DNA from 3 places in the Paenibacillus sp. fava2 genome. Region 3 is predicted to be linked to each of the others. Evidence: predicted binding sites of a transcription regulator. Region 3 holds the regulator's gene; each other region holds the start of a gene.
What was found. Region 3 encodes LexA, which represses DNA repair genes until DNA is damaged. Its sites were predicted from a motif close to CGAACATATGTTCG; they were not measured.
Positions count from the first base shown of each region.

Region 1 (2,267 bases), 1.4 Mb from region 3:
GCCGTCCGGCAGCGGGAAGAGTACAGTTCTGCGTCTGATTTCCAGGTTTTACGATCCTGATCAGGGTGACGTATATCTGGGCGGCTGCAAGCTGAGCGGGATCGACCCCGAGCATCTGCTGAAGGCGGTGTCGGTTGTATTCCAGGACGTATACCTGTTCCAGGACACGATTGGCAACAATATCGCGTTCGGACGGCCTGGCGCATCACGGGAAGAGATTATCCGGGCTGCCACAACGGCGCGCTGCCACGATTTCATCAGCAGGCTGCCGCAGGGCTATGATACGCCGGTCGGCGAGGGAGGCAGCACGCTTTCCGGCGGGGAAAAGCAGCGCCTGTCGATCGCCCGGGCGATTCTGAAGGATGCGCCGATCGTCCTGCTGGATGAGGCGACGGCTTCGCTTGATCCGCAGAATGAAGCGGAAATCCAGAAGGCGATTGATTCGCTGATTGCAGGGCGGACAGTGATTGTCATTGCCCACCGCCTGAAGACGATCCGCGGTGCGGATAATATCATCGTGCTGGAGAACGGACAGGTCGCGCAGCAGGGCACACATAAGGAGCTGCTGGCTGCAGACGGGCTGTATGCCCGGCTGTGGAGGCTGCAGCAGAACACGGCCGGGTTCCGGATTTCATCTTGATTAAGTAAGGAGGACGACATAATGGCAATTTCTGCAGATGAATCCAAATGGCCGCTGGTTACGATTCATATGGGAGAGCAATTCGACCGGGATACGGTGAACGATTATATCGCTTATTGGGAGAAGCTGCTTGCGGATGGTTCGGCATTCGGGCTGATCATGATCCAGAAGGGGGAGCGCGGGGAACGGCCGGACCGCGAGGTTACGAAGCTGTACATGGACTGGTGCAAATCGCATAAGGAGCAGATTGCCCGCAGCTGCGGCGGAATCGCTGTTGTAACCGCCAGTTCCAAGCTGCTTGCCTTGTATAAACCGGTAACGGCCCTGTCCACCAAAAAAGTATATGGCTGCCCGGGCAATGTATTCTCCGGAGAAGCCGAGGCGCAGGAGTGGCTTAAAGTGCTGCTGCAAAAAAAATAGAGCAGTTTGGATGATGTCAAAACAAGGAGACAGCCGCAGGTATTGCGGCTGTTTTCTTTGCGTTCCTTACAGGTAAATATTGAGATTTGAAAACAATGGCAAACGTACGTTCTATTAAGAGATTTGCAGATATGCTATAATGTTGGGACGAATGAAACAAGGGTGCCGGGGTTTACGCACCCCATCTGCACCACGGAAGGAGTCTACTGCAATGACGGTGAACTTTTTGCTAGGCCGCTCGGGCAGCGGCAAAACTACGAAAATTTGGGAGGAAGTCTCCTCCCGGCTGGAATCAGCGCCGCTGGGCGCACCGCTGATTGTGCTTGTGCCGGAGCAAGGCTCGTTCAGTGCGGAACGGGGGCTGCTGAGTACGGCAAAAGCCAAGGGCAGCATCAGGGCCCAGACGCTCAGCTTCTCCCGGCTGGCTTACCGGGTGAAGCAGGAGACGGGAGGCAGCGCGGGGCTTCCGATCAGCGAGGAAGGCAAGAAAATGCTGCTCTACAAAATTATCAGCCGCCGCAAGGATGAGCTGAAGCTGTTCGGCGCCTCTGGTGACCGGCCCGGCTTCGTTGAACGGCTGAGCAGCCTGCATACTGAGCTGAAGCGCTGCTGCATCGGGACAAATGATTTGGAGGAGCAGCTGTCCAGAATGCGGGACTCTTCGGGCAGCCCGATTCTGGCCGGGAAGCTGGATGATCTGCAGCTTGTATTCAGCGACCTGGAGCAGTCAATGTCGGGATTATATATCGATGAAGAGGACCGGCTGGCCGAGCTGGCCGCCCATATTCCCGATTCTTCCTATATACGAGGCGCCGAAGTCTGGGTTGACGGCTTCCACGGCTTTACTCCCCAGGAATTCATGGTGCTGCGCGAGATTATGCTGCATGCCTCGAGGGTAACGGTGGCACTGACCCTGGACAACATTTATCCGCCGGGGCTTCAGCCGCATGAGCTGGAGCTCTTTCATCCGCCGGCTGTTACTTATATCAAGCTGCGCGGAATGGCGGAAGAGGCGGGGCTTGAGGTCTGGGATGAGCTGCTTGCTCCTCCTGTGCCGCCGCGGTTTGAAGACAGTCCCGTCCTTGCTCATCTGGAACGCAGCTATGGGCGCAGATGGAAGTGGGCCGGAGAAGCCGGTCAGGTTGGCAGGGAGCTGTCGGTAACGGCAGCCTCCTCCCGCAGGACGGAGGTTGAGGGCGCACTGCGG
Region 1 covers NZ_CM177755.1:5,574,946-5,577,212, reverse strand. The annotation lists gene AC4G46_RS24570 (ABC transporter ATP-binding protein) at 1-640, shown strand, start outside; gene AC4G46_RS24565 (hypothetical protein) at 662-1,060, shown strand; gene addB (helicase-exonuclease AddAB subunit AddB) at 1,272-2,267, shown strand, end outside.
Region 1: a site for LexA is predicted at 1,160-1,173, ahead of addB (helicase-exonuclease AddAB subunit AddB). Genes of this name have one in related genera too.

Region 2 (2,267 bases), 3.3 Mb from region 3:
CTGCATTTCGGATCAAGCAGCGGGTTGAAGTTGGGCGCTGCCTCGTCGAGCAGCTCCTTGGCCTCAAAGCCGTAGAAGCGCAGCAGCCAGTCCGCCTGATACAGCCGGTGCTCGCGCAGCAATGGCGGCTTGGTATCCAGCGAGGGCAGGAGCGAGTCTTCGACTACCGGAGTATAAGCAGAGTAAAAAATCCGCTTGAGCTTATATTTCTTATACAATCCCTCTGTGAGGTTCAAAATCTGGTAGTCGGTATCCGGCGTGGCGCCGACGATCATCTGGGTGCTCTGTCCCGCCGGTGCGAAGCGGGGCGCATGCTTATATTTAACGAGTTCCGTGCTGTTCTCGGTAATCTTGTTCGTAATTAGGCCCATCGGCTGCAAAATGGACTGCTTGCTCTTGTCCGGAGCCAGCTTGCGCAGGCTGTCCTGGGAGGGCAGCTCGATATTGACGCTCATCCGGTCAGCCAGCATCCCCAGCCGGGACAGCAGGGCGTCGTCTGCGCCGGGAATGGCTTTTACATGAATGTAGCCGCGGAAGTGATATTCGTTGCGCAGCAGCTCAAGGGCGGCAATCAGCTGCTCGGTTGTATAATCGGGACTGCGCATAATGCCGGAGCTGAGGAACAGCCCCTCTATATAGTTACGGCGGTAAAATTGCATCGTAATGTCAGCAATCTCCTGCGGGGTAAATGCAGCCCGGCGTACCGGATTGGACTTGCGGTTGATGCAATAAGCACAGTCATAGATGCAGCCGTTGGTCATCAGCACCTTGAGCAGCGAAATGCAGCGTCCGTCTGCGGCAAAGCTGTGGCAGATTCCAAAGCTGACCGCGTTGCCCAGGCTTCCGGCCTGGCCGGAGCGCTGTGAACCGCTTGAGGTGCAGGCGACATCATATTTGGCCGATTCTGTCAAAATTTCTAGCTTCTCCATCATATCCATCGTTACACACTCCTCATTAGCAAAATTATATACCGAACAAATGTTCCTGTCAAAATTCAAAAAAATACCTGTTATCAAGGTGGCTGAAGGAGTTCTATGCGGGTATTTTTGCCGTAAAAGGGAGCTTTTATTGTTCATGACCGGAGAGGGGAAGGAAGTTTTATTAGATGGGGGACGCACAGAAATGTAACCGCATTCCTGCTTATGCTATAATAGCAACTAACAGAGATAGAAAGAGCTTTGCCAAAATTAGAATGGGAGTGGTGCGGGAATGAGGAAATATAATATTTGGCGGCCGATCATGCTGATTCTGGTTGTCCTGGTGACGAGGTCGCTGGTAACCACAATCTGTCTGCTGTTCGGCATGTCAGAGGAGTCGGCCAGCAGTATCGCTATGATCGGGATGGTTATTGCTGCACTGATTATGTATAACCGGATGATGAAAACGACCAGGCGAAAATAAACCCTGTGCAAGGCGGATAAACGAACTTATTAAGAATCATCGGCAAGTAAACCTCTCCTTACGAAAGACTGGCGGCAGACTGGCCGGCTTCCGGGTTGCCAAAGAGGGGTTTCTTTTTTTGCATTTTTGTCTGTAGCCGGGCAGGAGAAAGGGTAAAGAAGGGCCTTAACCTTATTAGAATAAAAAAGGGCGCCCCAAGCAGCCGTCTTATGACTGGCTTGAGGGCGTCCTTTTTGCTGTGCAGCAGGTCAAGCGGATTACTGATACCTGGAGTAGAGCAGCCAGATGAGCTCCCGGCGGCTGCTTACCCCGGCCTTGCTGAAGATTGATTTCAGATGATCCTGTACGGTGTAGGCAGAGATGTGAAGGAGCTGGGCCAGCTCCTTGGTTGAGTGTCCCCCGGACAGATGATGGACGATTTCTTTTTCCCGTTCCGTGAAGCCAAAGGCTTCGGTAGTCATAGGCAGCAGGTCGCCAGCCTTGGCCGCTGTGAAGGAAACGGCGAGCTGGACAAGACCGGATGGGCCGTCCAGCCTGCTGGCGGTGATGTTGATGAAGCGTCCGTCAGGGACGCGGAGGCAAACCCTTGCCGCTGCGGATTCGCCGGAAGCGGGCGATCCGCTCCGAAGCAGTTCACTCCGGTCCGGGGCGCTCCGGGGCAGTCCGCCTTGGGACTGCCCGCCCGCTAGCGGCTGTCCGCCTGGAGTCAGCTGCTCGCCCGTCCGCCGTCTGCCGGCCGGCTGCTCACCACCGGCAGCGTCTTGCTCTGCCTCATGCTCTGCGGCCAGCGCCCGCAGGCTGACCGCCCTGACCGGCCCGGGCAGCGCGGGCCGGGACTGCTGCTCCATGCGCTGCAGCTGCTCCAG
Region 2 covers NZ_CM177755.1:210,892-213,158, forward strand. The annotation lists gene AC4G46_RS01025 (putative DNA modification/repair radical SAM protein) at 1-938, opposite strand, end outside; gene AC4G46_RS01030 (hypothetical protein) at 1,210-1,401, shown strand; gene AC4G46_RS01035 (helix-turn-helix transcriptional regulator) at 1,659-2,267, opposite strand, start outside.
Region 2: a site for LexA is predicted at 972-985, ahead of AC4G46_RS01025 (putative DNA modification/repair radical SAM protein). Genes of this name have one in related genera too.

Region 3 (2,267 bases):
GTCCGCTGCAAAAATGGACACCGGAATACATAGAGCTGGGCGGGATGACTTACAGACGCAAAGATTTTGAATTCCGTGTGCGTATACCCGAAAAATAACAACTGCCTGATCACACAGGCCGGAAGAGCCATCTCGGCATCTCTTATACTATAAAACGTAAAAGAGGTGTTAATATGGCAGAAAGAGATCGGTTAAGAATCCGCAGAGCAATTCGTGCTCTGCTGGCACAGCGGGCCATTCTTCTGGAGCGGCTTGAAGAAATTAATGAAAATCTGCGCAGATTGCCGAATCCGAGCCGGGCCAGACGTGAATTGCTGGCAGCGCGGGCGTCTATCCGGGAAGCCCTCCGCTTGAACCGTATCGCAATCAGATTGTTGCGCAGTGTACTGTAGAGAATGGCAGGTACAGAAGGATAAAGCATGCAGAAAGGACACCCCGCTCCGCGGAGGTGTCTTTTCTGCATTATAGGCGGAATCTGCGTCTCCTACTCCCTGATGGTGACCCGTGTGCCGATAGGAACGATGCGTGACAAAGCAAGAACATCTTCGTTATACATCCGGATGCAGCCGTGTGAGACCATATGGCCGATCGAGGCAGGGTTATTGGTTCCGTGGATGCCGTAATGGGGTTTGGACAGGCCCATCCAAAAGACGCCGAACGGCCCGCCGGGATTGGGCTGCTTGTTAATAATGGTATATTCGCCTTCGGGTGAAGCTGTCAGCATCGTACCGATTCCTACAGGGAAGCCGCGGGTCACAATGTTATTATCCAGCAGATACAGCATACGCTGCGACAGGTCAACAATAATCCGGTAATTGGGCATTGTCATCAGCACTCCTTCTGCAATCAGAATATGTGCGGAATACCGGACCCGTGAACTTGAATTTCAGGACAGAAAAAAGGCTGCTGCACAATGGATGCGCAACAGCCTCGGGAGGATTAATTAATGGATATCACGGAAAAGTCCAATGACTCTGCCAAGGATGGTAACCCGGTTCAAGCGGAGAGGTTCGTAAGCCGGGTTCTCCGGCTGCAGGCGGATATGATCACGTTCTTTATAGAAGGTCTTGACAGTAGCTTCGTCTTCTTCAGTCATTGCTACAACGATATCACCGTTATCTGCTGTCTGCTGCTGGCGGACAATAACATAGTCGCCATCCATAATTCCGGCCTCAACCATGCTGTCTCCGAGCACGGAGAGCATGAAGACCTTGTTGTCACCGACATAATGGGTAGGCAGCGGGAAGTAATCCTCAATATTCTCGGTAGCGGTAATCGGCACCCCGGCGGTGACTTTACCAACAACAGGAATACGGGTAACCGTCTGTACGAACTGATGTACATTCTCTGAATCTTCCTGGCCAAGCAGTTCTATAGCGCGAGGCTTCGTAGGGTCACGGCGGATCAGACCCTTCTTCTCTAGACGGTCCAGATGACCATGCACGGTGGAACTGGAGGCAAGACCGACAGCTTCCCCGATTTCCCGGACAGACGGAGGATAACCCTTGCTGCGGACTTCGTTACGTATGAATTCCAGGATCGCCAGCTGACGACTCGAAATCTTTGACATTGGAATCAACCCCATATAGTATGTTTGGGAAAATTATAACATAGAACTTCCGTTCGTACAAACATAAGTTCTAACTATTTCATAATAACATTTGGATGATGCTGTCAGAAGAGGTAGAATAGAGCCGGAAAACAAGGGGAACAATTGTTCGAAAAAATCTATTGATCAAAACACATGTTCGTGTTATATTAATCTCAAATTTAAGAACACGTGTTTGGAGGTCGATGATTTTGTTAAAGTACAGTACTTACCGCAGCATCTACGATGAGACCCGTGAGGTTCAATCTGCCGGAGATGATTCTGTTTTAGAATATGTAATCCGTATGAAGAAGTCAGCAGCAACCCTGTTCGGTACATTAATGAGCCTGTTCCGCAGAGGCCAGCTGGTGAAGCTTGCCATGATCCTGATGCTGGCGGTCTCCGGCTTCACAGTGGTAGGTAATGTATTTGCAGGATCAGTATCCTCAGTGATGCCGGCTGAACGTGTGGTAGTGGAACGCGGCGACTCCCTCTGGAGCATTGCGCTTGCACATAAACCGTCTGACATGAGGACGGTTGTATATATAGAAGGAATCGAGAAAGCGAGCGGGCTCAAGGGCAGTGACATACAGGCCGGGGATGTCCTGACACTGCCGGCATATTAATTGGGATTGCTTAAATATCAACTATAGTTCACGCCATAAAGAGCTTGCAGGGA
Region 3 covers NZ_CM177755.1:4,209,475-4,211,741, reverse strand. The annotation lists gene AC4G46_RS18250 (hypothetical protein) at 1-98, shown strand, start outside; gene AC4G46_RS18245 (hypothetical protein) at 174-392, shown strand; gene AC4G46_RS18240 (L,D-transpeptidase) at 485-823, opposite strand; gene lexA (transcriptional repressor LexA) at 944-1,570, opposite strand; gene AC4G46_RS18230 (LysM peptidoglycan-binding domain-containing protein) at 1,801-2,214, shown strand.